2 regions of the Actinoplanes sp. NPDC048796 genome follow, and region 1 is predicted to be linked to the other one. Evidence: riboswitches for the same ligand, from Rfam matches in the RefSeq annotation. Region 1 holds a riboswitch; the other holds the start of a gene.
What was found. A riboswitch is a leader RNA that binds a small molecule or an ion and turns the genes downstream of it on or off. The one in region 1 is predicted to bind S-adenosylmethionine.
Positions count from the first base shown of each region.

Region 2: linked by a shared signal. The riboswitch ahead of thrC (threonine synthase) and the one ahead of AB0C26_RS02565 (aminotransferase class V-fold PLP-dependent enzyme) in region 1 are both predicted to bind S-adenosylmethionine.

Region 1 covers NZ_JBEZGO010000001.1:542,621-546,017, reverse strand. The annotation lists gene AB0C26_RS02575 (hypothetical protein) at 1-89, shown strand, start outside; gene AB0C26_RS02570 (hypothetical protein) at 104-595, shown strand; gene AB0C26_RS02565 (aminotransferase class V-fold PLP-dependent enzyme) at 765-1,955, opposite strand; SAM riboswitch class IV at 1,991-2,107, opposite strand; gene AB0C26_RS02560 (DUF1684 domain-containing protein) at 2,167-2,943, shown strand; gene AB0C26_RS02555 (hypothetical protein) at 3,097-3,396, shown strand; gene AB0C26_RS02550 (FAD-dependent oxidoreductase) at 3,393-3,397, shown strand, end outside.
Region 2 covers NZ_JBEZGO010000003.1:307,147-310,543, reverse strand. The annotation lists gene AB0C26_RS15235 (SDR family oxidoreductase) at 1-558, opposite strand, end outside; gene AB0C26_RS15230 (TetR/AcrR family transcriptional regulator) at 658-1,245, shown strand; SAM riboswitch class I at 1,322-1,454, shown strand; gene thrC (threonine synthase) at 1,466-2,749, shown strand; gene AB0C26_RS15220 (GNAT family N-acetyltransferase) at 2,991-3,397, shown strand, end outside.

The DNA of each region.
Region 1 (3,397 bases):
CCAGCGGGGGTCCCGGCATCACCAACCTCGAGCCCGTGAGCCTCACCGACCCGGAAGGCAACGAGTTCTGCCTGCCGACCCCGGCCTGAGCAGGAAAGACGCGATGAGGGAGAACGACTGGCGGGATCCGGAGTGGGTGGCGGGTGCCCATGAGTGGACCGCCGGGCATCTGGACGCGCCCGCGGTGGGGGCTGTTGAAGAGGTTCGGGTGCGGCCGTGGTCGGTTTCGCATCGGGTGATGACGGGGGCGGGGGCCCGCTGGTTCAAGGCGAACATCACCGGGTGTCGCTATGAGGCGGGGCTGGCGGCGGCGCTTGCCGAGTGGGTGCCGGGGCGGACGCTGGCGCCGATCGCGGTGGACACCGAGCGGGGCTGGCTTCTCACGGCGGACGCCGGGCCGACGCTGCGCGATCTCGGTGACGGCGGTCACTCGACGACAACGTCTTCGCCGGGTTCCGGTTCTTCGACTGGGGTGACGCCAGCGTCGGGCATCCGTTCGGGTCGCTGCTCGTCGCGCTGGGTGTGGCCGGTGCGGATCGGGCGGAGCGGCTTCGGGACGCGTACCTGGAAGTCTGGTCGGACCTGGGGTCGCTGAAAAGCCTTCGCCGCTCCGCCTCGCTCGCCTTCCGCCTGGCTCGCGTGTCCCGGGCCATGGCCTGGCGTCGGGCGGTCGAGGGTGCGGCCCTGCCCGTCGACGAGGACTTCCGCACCGCGGCCGACTGGTGGCTCGGGCAGCTGCCCGAGCCCACGCCGATCTAGAGGGTCTAGAGGAGCCGCAGGTCGGTGAGGGCGTCGACCAGGCGGGTGACGTCCTCGGCGGTGGAGCCCAGGCCGAAGCTCGCGCGCAGCAGGCCGGGGGCGGTCTCGCAGCCCTCGGTGGTGGCGTGGCCGGTCAGGCGGCGGACGAGCGGGTGGGCGCAGAACTGGCCGGCCCGCACGCCGATGCCGTAGTCGCGGCCCAGGCGCTCGGCGACGCCGGACGGGTCCGGCAGGGCGAAGGAGACGATGCCGACGCGCGGGACCTCGCCGCCGAACAGGGAGACGCCGTCCAGGCCGGCCAGCAGGCTCTGCTCGTGGTCCAGCAGGGCGGCCCGGTCGGCGCGCAGCAGCGCGTCGCAGACCGCGCCGAGGGCCACCGCGCCGATCAGGTTGGGGGTGCCGCCCTCGTGGCGGGCGGGGCCGGTGGCCCAGGTGACGTCGCCGGCGAGGTCGCCGACGGCGGCGCTGGCGCCACCGCCGTACAGGTAGGGCTGGGCCTCGTCGAGCCAGTCCTGACGGCCGGCCAGAACCCCGGCGCCAAAAGGTGCGTAAAGCTTGTGCCCGGACAAAGCGATGTAGTCGGCGCCGAGATCGTCGAGAGAGACGGGCACGTGGGGAGCCAACTGGGCGGCGTCGACGACGACCCGGGCGCCGTGGGCGTGCGCGATGTCGGCCAGTTGGCGGACGGGCCAGATCTCGCCCGTGACGTTGCTGGCTCCGGTCACCGCGAGGAGTGCCGGGCCGCTCACCGCGGACAGCGCCTGCTCGACGGCGGCCAGCGCGGAGGCGACGGAGGTGGGCGCGGGCAGGCGGACCGGGGAGGGCCAGGGGAGCAGGTTCGCGTGGTGCTCGCCGTCGAAGACGATCGTGGTGGTGCCCTCGGGGAGCGAGCGGGCGAGCAGGTTGAGCGAATCGGTGGTGTTACGGGTGAAGACGACCTCGTCGCCGGGGCGGCAGCCGAGGAATTCGGCCACGATGTCGCGGGCGCGCTCGTACTCGAGGGTCGACTTCTGCGAGCGGCGGCCGGTGCCGCGGTGCACGCTGCCGTACAGCGGAAGCAGGCTGGTCACGGCGTCGGCGGCGACCCGGACGGCCGGGGCCGAGGCCGCGTAGTCGAGGTGGGCGAAACGCACCGTACGGCCGTCGGGAAGATCAACCGTGAGGTCGGCGCCGATGATGTCGAGTTCGTCGGACATGGATGTGCCTCCGCATGGGTCGGGGACCCACCGCGGGCCCGCGCTTGCCCGCGTCGTCTTCGGCGCGAGCCTGGTCCTCACCCGGGGCACCCCATCGCGAACGCAAGGGTTGCCGGCCAGCGAGCCGGGGCTTGTCACTGGCGCTCATGACCTCCAGATCGAGACTAGCACCACCTATCTCCTACCGGGCAAGTAGGCATATGGTCGTCGCATGACGAAGCAGACTTGGGCCGAGTGGCACGCCGCGCACGAGCAGAACCGTGCCGACCGCCACGGGTTCCTCGCGGTGACCAGCCTCAACTTCCTCAACGAGACCCCGCAGCGCTTCACCGACGCCCCGGGCGAGTGGAGCACCGGACCGGACGGCGTAGTGGTCGACCTCACCGACGGCGAGTCCCTGACGGTCGACGGCGCCGAGGTGACCGGCCGGCACAGCTTCGGGGTGCTGCCCGAGCGCGGCGGCGTCACGGCCGGCTACGGCGACGCCGTGATCGAGGTGGCCAAGCGCAGCGGCTTCGACATCGTGCGGCCCCGGCACCCCGACAACCCGGTGCGTACGGGATATCGGGGCACCCCGGCCTTCGAGCCCACCGAGAAGTGGGAGCTGAGCGGGCGCTACGTGCCGTTCGAGGAGCCGCGGCAGATCACCGTGGGTGCGGCCGTCGAGGGTCTGGAGCACGTGTACGAGTCGCCGGGCCGGGTGGAGTTCGAGGCGCTGGGCACCCCGCTCGCCCTGACCGTGTTCAACGGGCACGCGCCGGGCACCTTCTTCGCGCTGTTCACCGACGAGACCTCGGGCGTGACCACGTACGCGGCCAACCGGAGCCTGGCCATCGACGCTCCCGCCGCCGACGGTTCCGTGGTGCTCGACTTCAACAAGGCCACGAACCTGCCGTGCGCCTACACGGAGTTCGCGACCTGCCCGCTGCCGCCGGCCGAGAACAGGCTGCCGATCGCCGTGGAGGCCGGCGAGAAAACCCCGGCGTGACCCCCCGGGCTCGTACGAGCCGGCCCGGACCCGATCGTCCACAAAGGATAGATATGGTCAAGCTGGTGGCCCTCGACGTGGTGAACGCGTTGCGGGACAGCGGGAAGCCGCGGTCGTCTTCACTGCCCTGCCGATGCCGGAGGACGCCCTGACATGCTCGGTGGGGCGGTCCTTTTGTCCGAAGAAAAGCTGGACGAGCCGCTTCCCTCGTGGGCGGTGGCGCGGGACACCGGCCGCTGGTCGGTCGCGGGCACCCCGGAGCAGCTGGCCGCCGCCGTACCGGAAAGATTCGAGGCCGGTGTTCGCGACGTATTGTCGATCAACGGCATCGCCGGCGACCGCACGCACGACTTCGTGGTCGGCGGCCCGCCGACCGAACTACGCCGGCGCGGCATCGTCAAGGAGGACTACCGCGGCAGCACCCTCCGCGACAACTTGGGACTGACGCTATGAC
Region 2 (3,397 bases), on a different contig from region 1:
GGCGATCACGCCGGGGTGCAGGGCGTTGACCCGGATGTTGTCGCGGCCCAGTTCGAGGGCGGCGCTGCGGGTCAGGCCGCGCAGGGCCCACTTGGCGGCCACGTAGGAGGCGTAGCGGGACGTGCCGCCGTACGCCATGGTCGAGCCGATGTTGACGATCGCGCCGCCGCCCGCCCGGCGCATCGCGGGGGTGACCGCCTTGATGCCGAGGAACTGGCCGGTCACGTTCACCGCGAAGGTGCGGTCCCAGAGGTCCCGGCCGGTGGCCTCGATCGGTGTCGCCGGGTTCTGCGCTCCGGCGTTGTTGACCAGGATCGAGACTTTCCCGTACGCCTTCTCGGCGGCGGCCACGGCGGTCGTCCAGTCGTCCTCGCTGGTGACGTCGAGGCGTACCGGGAAGGCCCCCAGCTCCTCGGCGAGCTCGGTGGCCCGGGCCAGGCCGGTGGCCGTGCTGCCGATGACGACGTCGGCGCCCTCGGCGTGGAAGGCGCGGACGTGACTCTCGCCCATCCCGCCGGTGCCACCGGTGATCAGGACGGTGTGATCGGTGAAGCGCATGGTGCGTCCTTCGTTCGGAGGTGAGCTGACCGACTCACCTCACCATTCGGAGCCTAGGTGAGTCAAGTGACTCACCTCGCTGTTGGTCATACTGAGGGCATGAGCACGTACCACCAGCGCGTCGCCGAGCAGAAGCGCGCGGCGATCCTGGACGCGGCGACCGGCCTGTTTCTCGCGTCCGGCTACGACGGGACGTCGCTCGCGAAGATCGCCGACGCGGCCGGGGTCTCCAAGGCCACGCTGTTCAAGCAGTTCCCGACCAAGGCCGCGCTCTTCGACGCCATCGTCACCGAGTCGTGGCAGGTCGAGGACGCGGACGGTCCCGAGCCGCCGGTGGACGATCTGGAAGCGGGGCTGACGGCGATCGGCCGCCGCTACGTCGAGCTGCTGACGCGGCCGGGCATGACCGCGCTCTTCCGGATCGTCATCGCCGAGCTGCCGCGCTTCCCGGAGCTGGGCGAGGCCCAGTTCAGCCGGGGGAAGATGCCCTACTTCGAGTCGGTACGGCGGTACCTGTCCGACGCGAAACTCGAGGACCCCGAGATGGCCGCGACCCAGTTCCTCGGCATGATCTCGAACTTCGTCTTCTGGCCGTCGCTGCTGCTCACCGACTGGGCGCCGGGCGCCGCCGCCAACGACAAGGCGGTCACCGAGGCCGTCCGTACGATGATCGCCCGCTACCGCTGAAGGGTGTGGCTCACACCTCGGGAACCCGCGAGCGTCTTACCGGGATTTCGTCGTAAGGTGTGGGAAACAACTGAATACCTCATCCAGAGGGGCAGAGGGAACGGCCCGATGAAGCCCCGGCAACCACCACGCAGTCTCGATGACGAGGCCGAGCGCGGCAGGTGCTAATTCCGTCCTCGCCGGCAGGTCGCCGCGGGGAAAGATGAGAGGGAAGGCCTCGATGACGTCTACCGTCAGTGCACCCAGCGCTACCACCACTTCGCCCGCCAAGGGTCTCGTCTGCCGTGCCTGCGGTGCGGAATACCCGCTGGTCGCGCAGCACGCCTGTTACGAGTGTTTCGGCCCGCTCGAGGTCGCCTACGACCAGGCGGCCCTCGCGCGGGTGACCCGGGCCGACATCGAGTCGGGCCCGCAGAACATCTGGCGCTACGCGGCGCTGCTGCCCGCCGGGCAGGACCCGGCCACCCGGGTGACCCTCGACCCCGGGCTGACGCCGCTGGTCAGCGCCCCGGCCCTGGCCGCCGCGGTCGGCCTGCGGGCGCCCCTGTACGTCAAGGACGACTCGGCCAACCCGACCCACTCGTTCAAGGACCGGGTCGTCTCGGTGGCGCTCACCGCGGCCCGCGGGCTCGGCTTCACCCGCTTCGCCTGCGCCTCCACCGGCAACCTGGCCAACTCGGTGGCCGCGCACGCGGCCCGGGCCGGCGCCCCCAGCATCGTCTTCATCCCGCACGACCTCGAGCAGGGAAAGATCATCACGACCGCTGTGTACGGCGGCGAGCTGGTGGCCATCGAGGGCTCGTACGACGACGTGAACCGGCTCTGCGGCGAGCTCGTGGAGACCGACGAGTTCGAGGACACCGCCTTCGTCAACGTCAACGTGCGCCCGTTCTACGCCGAGGGTTCCAAGACCCTGGGGTACGAGGTGGCCGAGCAGCTCGGCTGGCGCATCCCGGCTCAGGTGGTCATCCCGATGGCCTCGGGCGAGCTGCTGACCAAGGTCGACAAGGCGTTCAGCGAGCTGGTCGAGATCGGCCTGGCCGAGGCGCCCGAGGGCGGCTGGACGGTCTTCGGCGCCCAGTCGGCCGGCTGCAACCCGATCGCCACGGCGCTGCAGAAGGGCACCGACGAGATCGTCCCGGTGAAGCCGACCGGCATCGCGAAGTCGCTGAACATCGGCGACCCGGCGGCCGGGGCGTACGCGATCGAGGCCGTCAAGCGCACCGGCGGTTGGATGGACTACGCCGACGACGAGGAGATCCGCGCCGGCATCCGGCTGCTGGCCGAGACGACCGGCATCTTCGCCGAGACCGCCGGCGGCACCACTGTGGCCGTACTCAAGAAGCTTGTGGAGAGCGGAAAGCTCGACCCCGAGAAGGAGACCGTCGTCTACAACACGGGCGAGGGACTCAAGACCCTCGACGCGGTCGCCGGCCAGGTCGGCCCGACTCACACGATCAAGCCGTCGCTGAAGGGCGCGCGCGAGGCCGGCCTGCTCGGATAACACTCTGTAGTCGGCAATCTGCCAGCAAGTGAGAATTCCATCCCGCGAGGACTTGCGAACCGATCTCCGGGTCGGCAGGATGCTCTCTGCGGGAGGGCGCGACGCCGTACGCGGTCCCTCACCTCGAGCTTGGTGACAATCTCTCGAGGGACCCAACGACCCACTGCCGGAGGCGGTGTGCGTCCGTTCTCCCGACCAAAATCGTTCGCGTTCATGGCCGTCGCCCGGAAGGGTGGCGGCCATGCGTGTATCGATCGAGCCCTTTGACGGGCGGGATCCCGTCGCCTACCGGATCCTGCGGGCCGCGAAGCAACACGAATCCCCCGACCTGCCCTTCATGACCGAGAAAGCCTTCAAAGCGGGCCTGCTCCATCCGCCACCCGGCGCGGCCTTCGAGCGGTACCTCGGTCTGCTCGACGGCGAACCGGTCGGCTTCGGAGGACTGGAGCTGTTCCAGCTCGACAACCTCACCAACGCGCACATGGTGCTCGACGTCCTGCCGGAACACCGGCGGCACGGTGTGGGCCGGGCCCTCTACGAGTTCATGCTCGAGCGCGCCGCCGCGAACGGCCGCAAACACGTCATCGGCTCGACCGTGGACACCCACCCCGACGGCGCCGCGTTCGCCCGCGCGATGGGCGCCGTCGC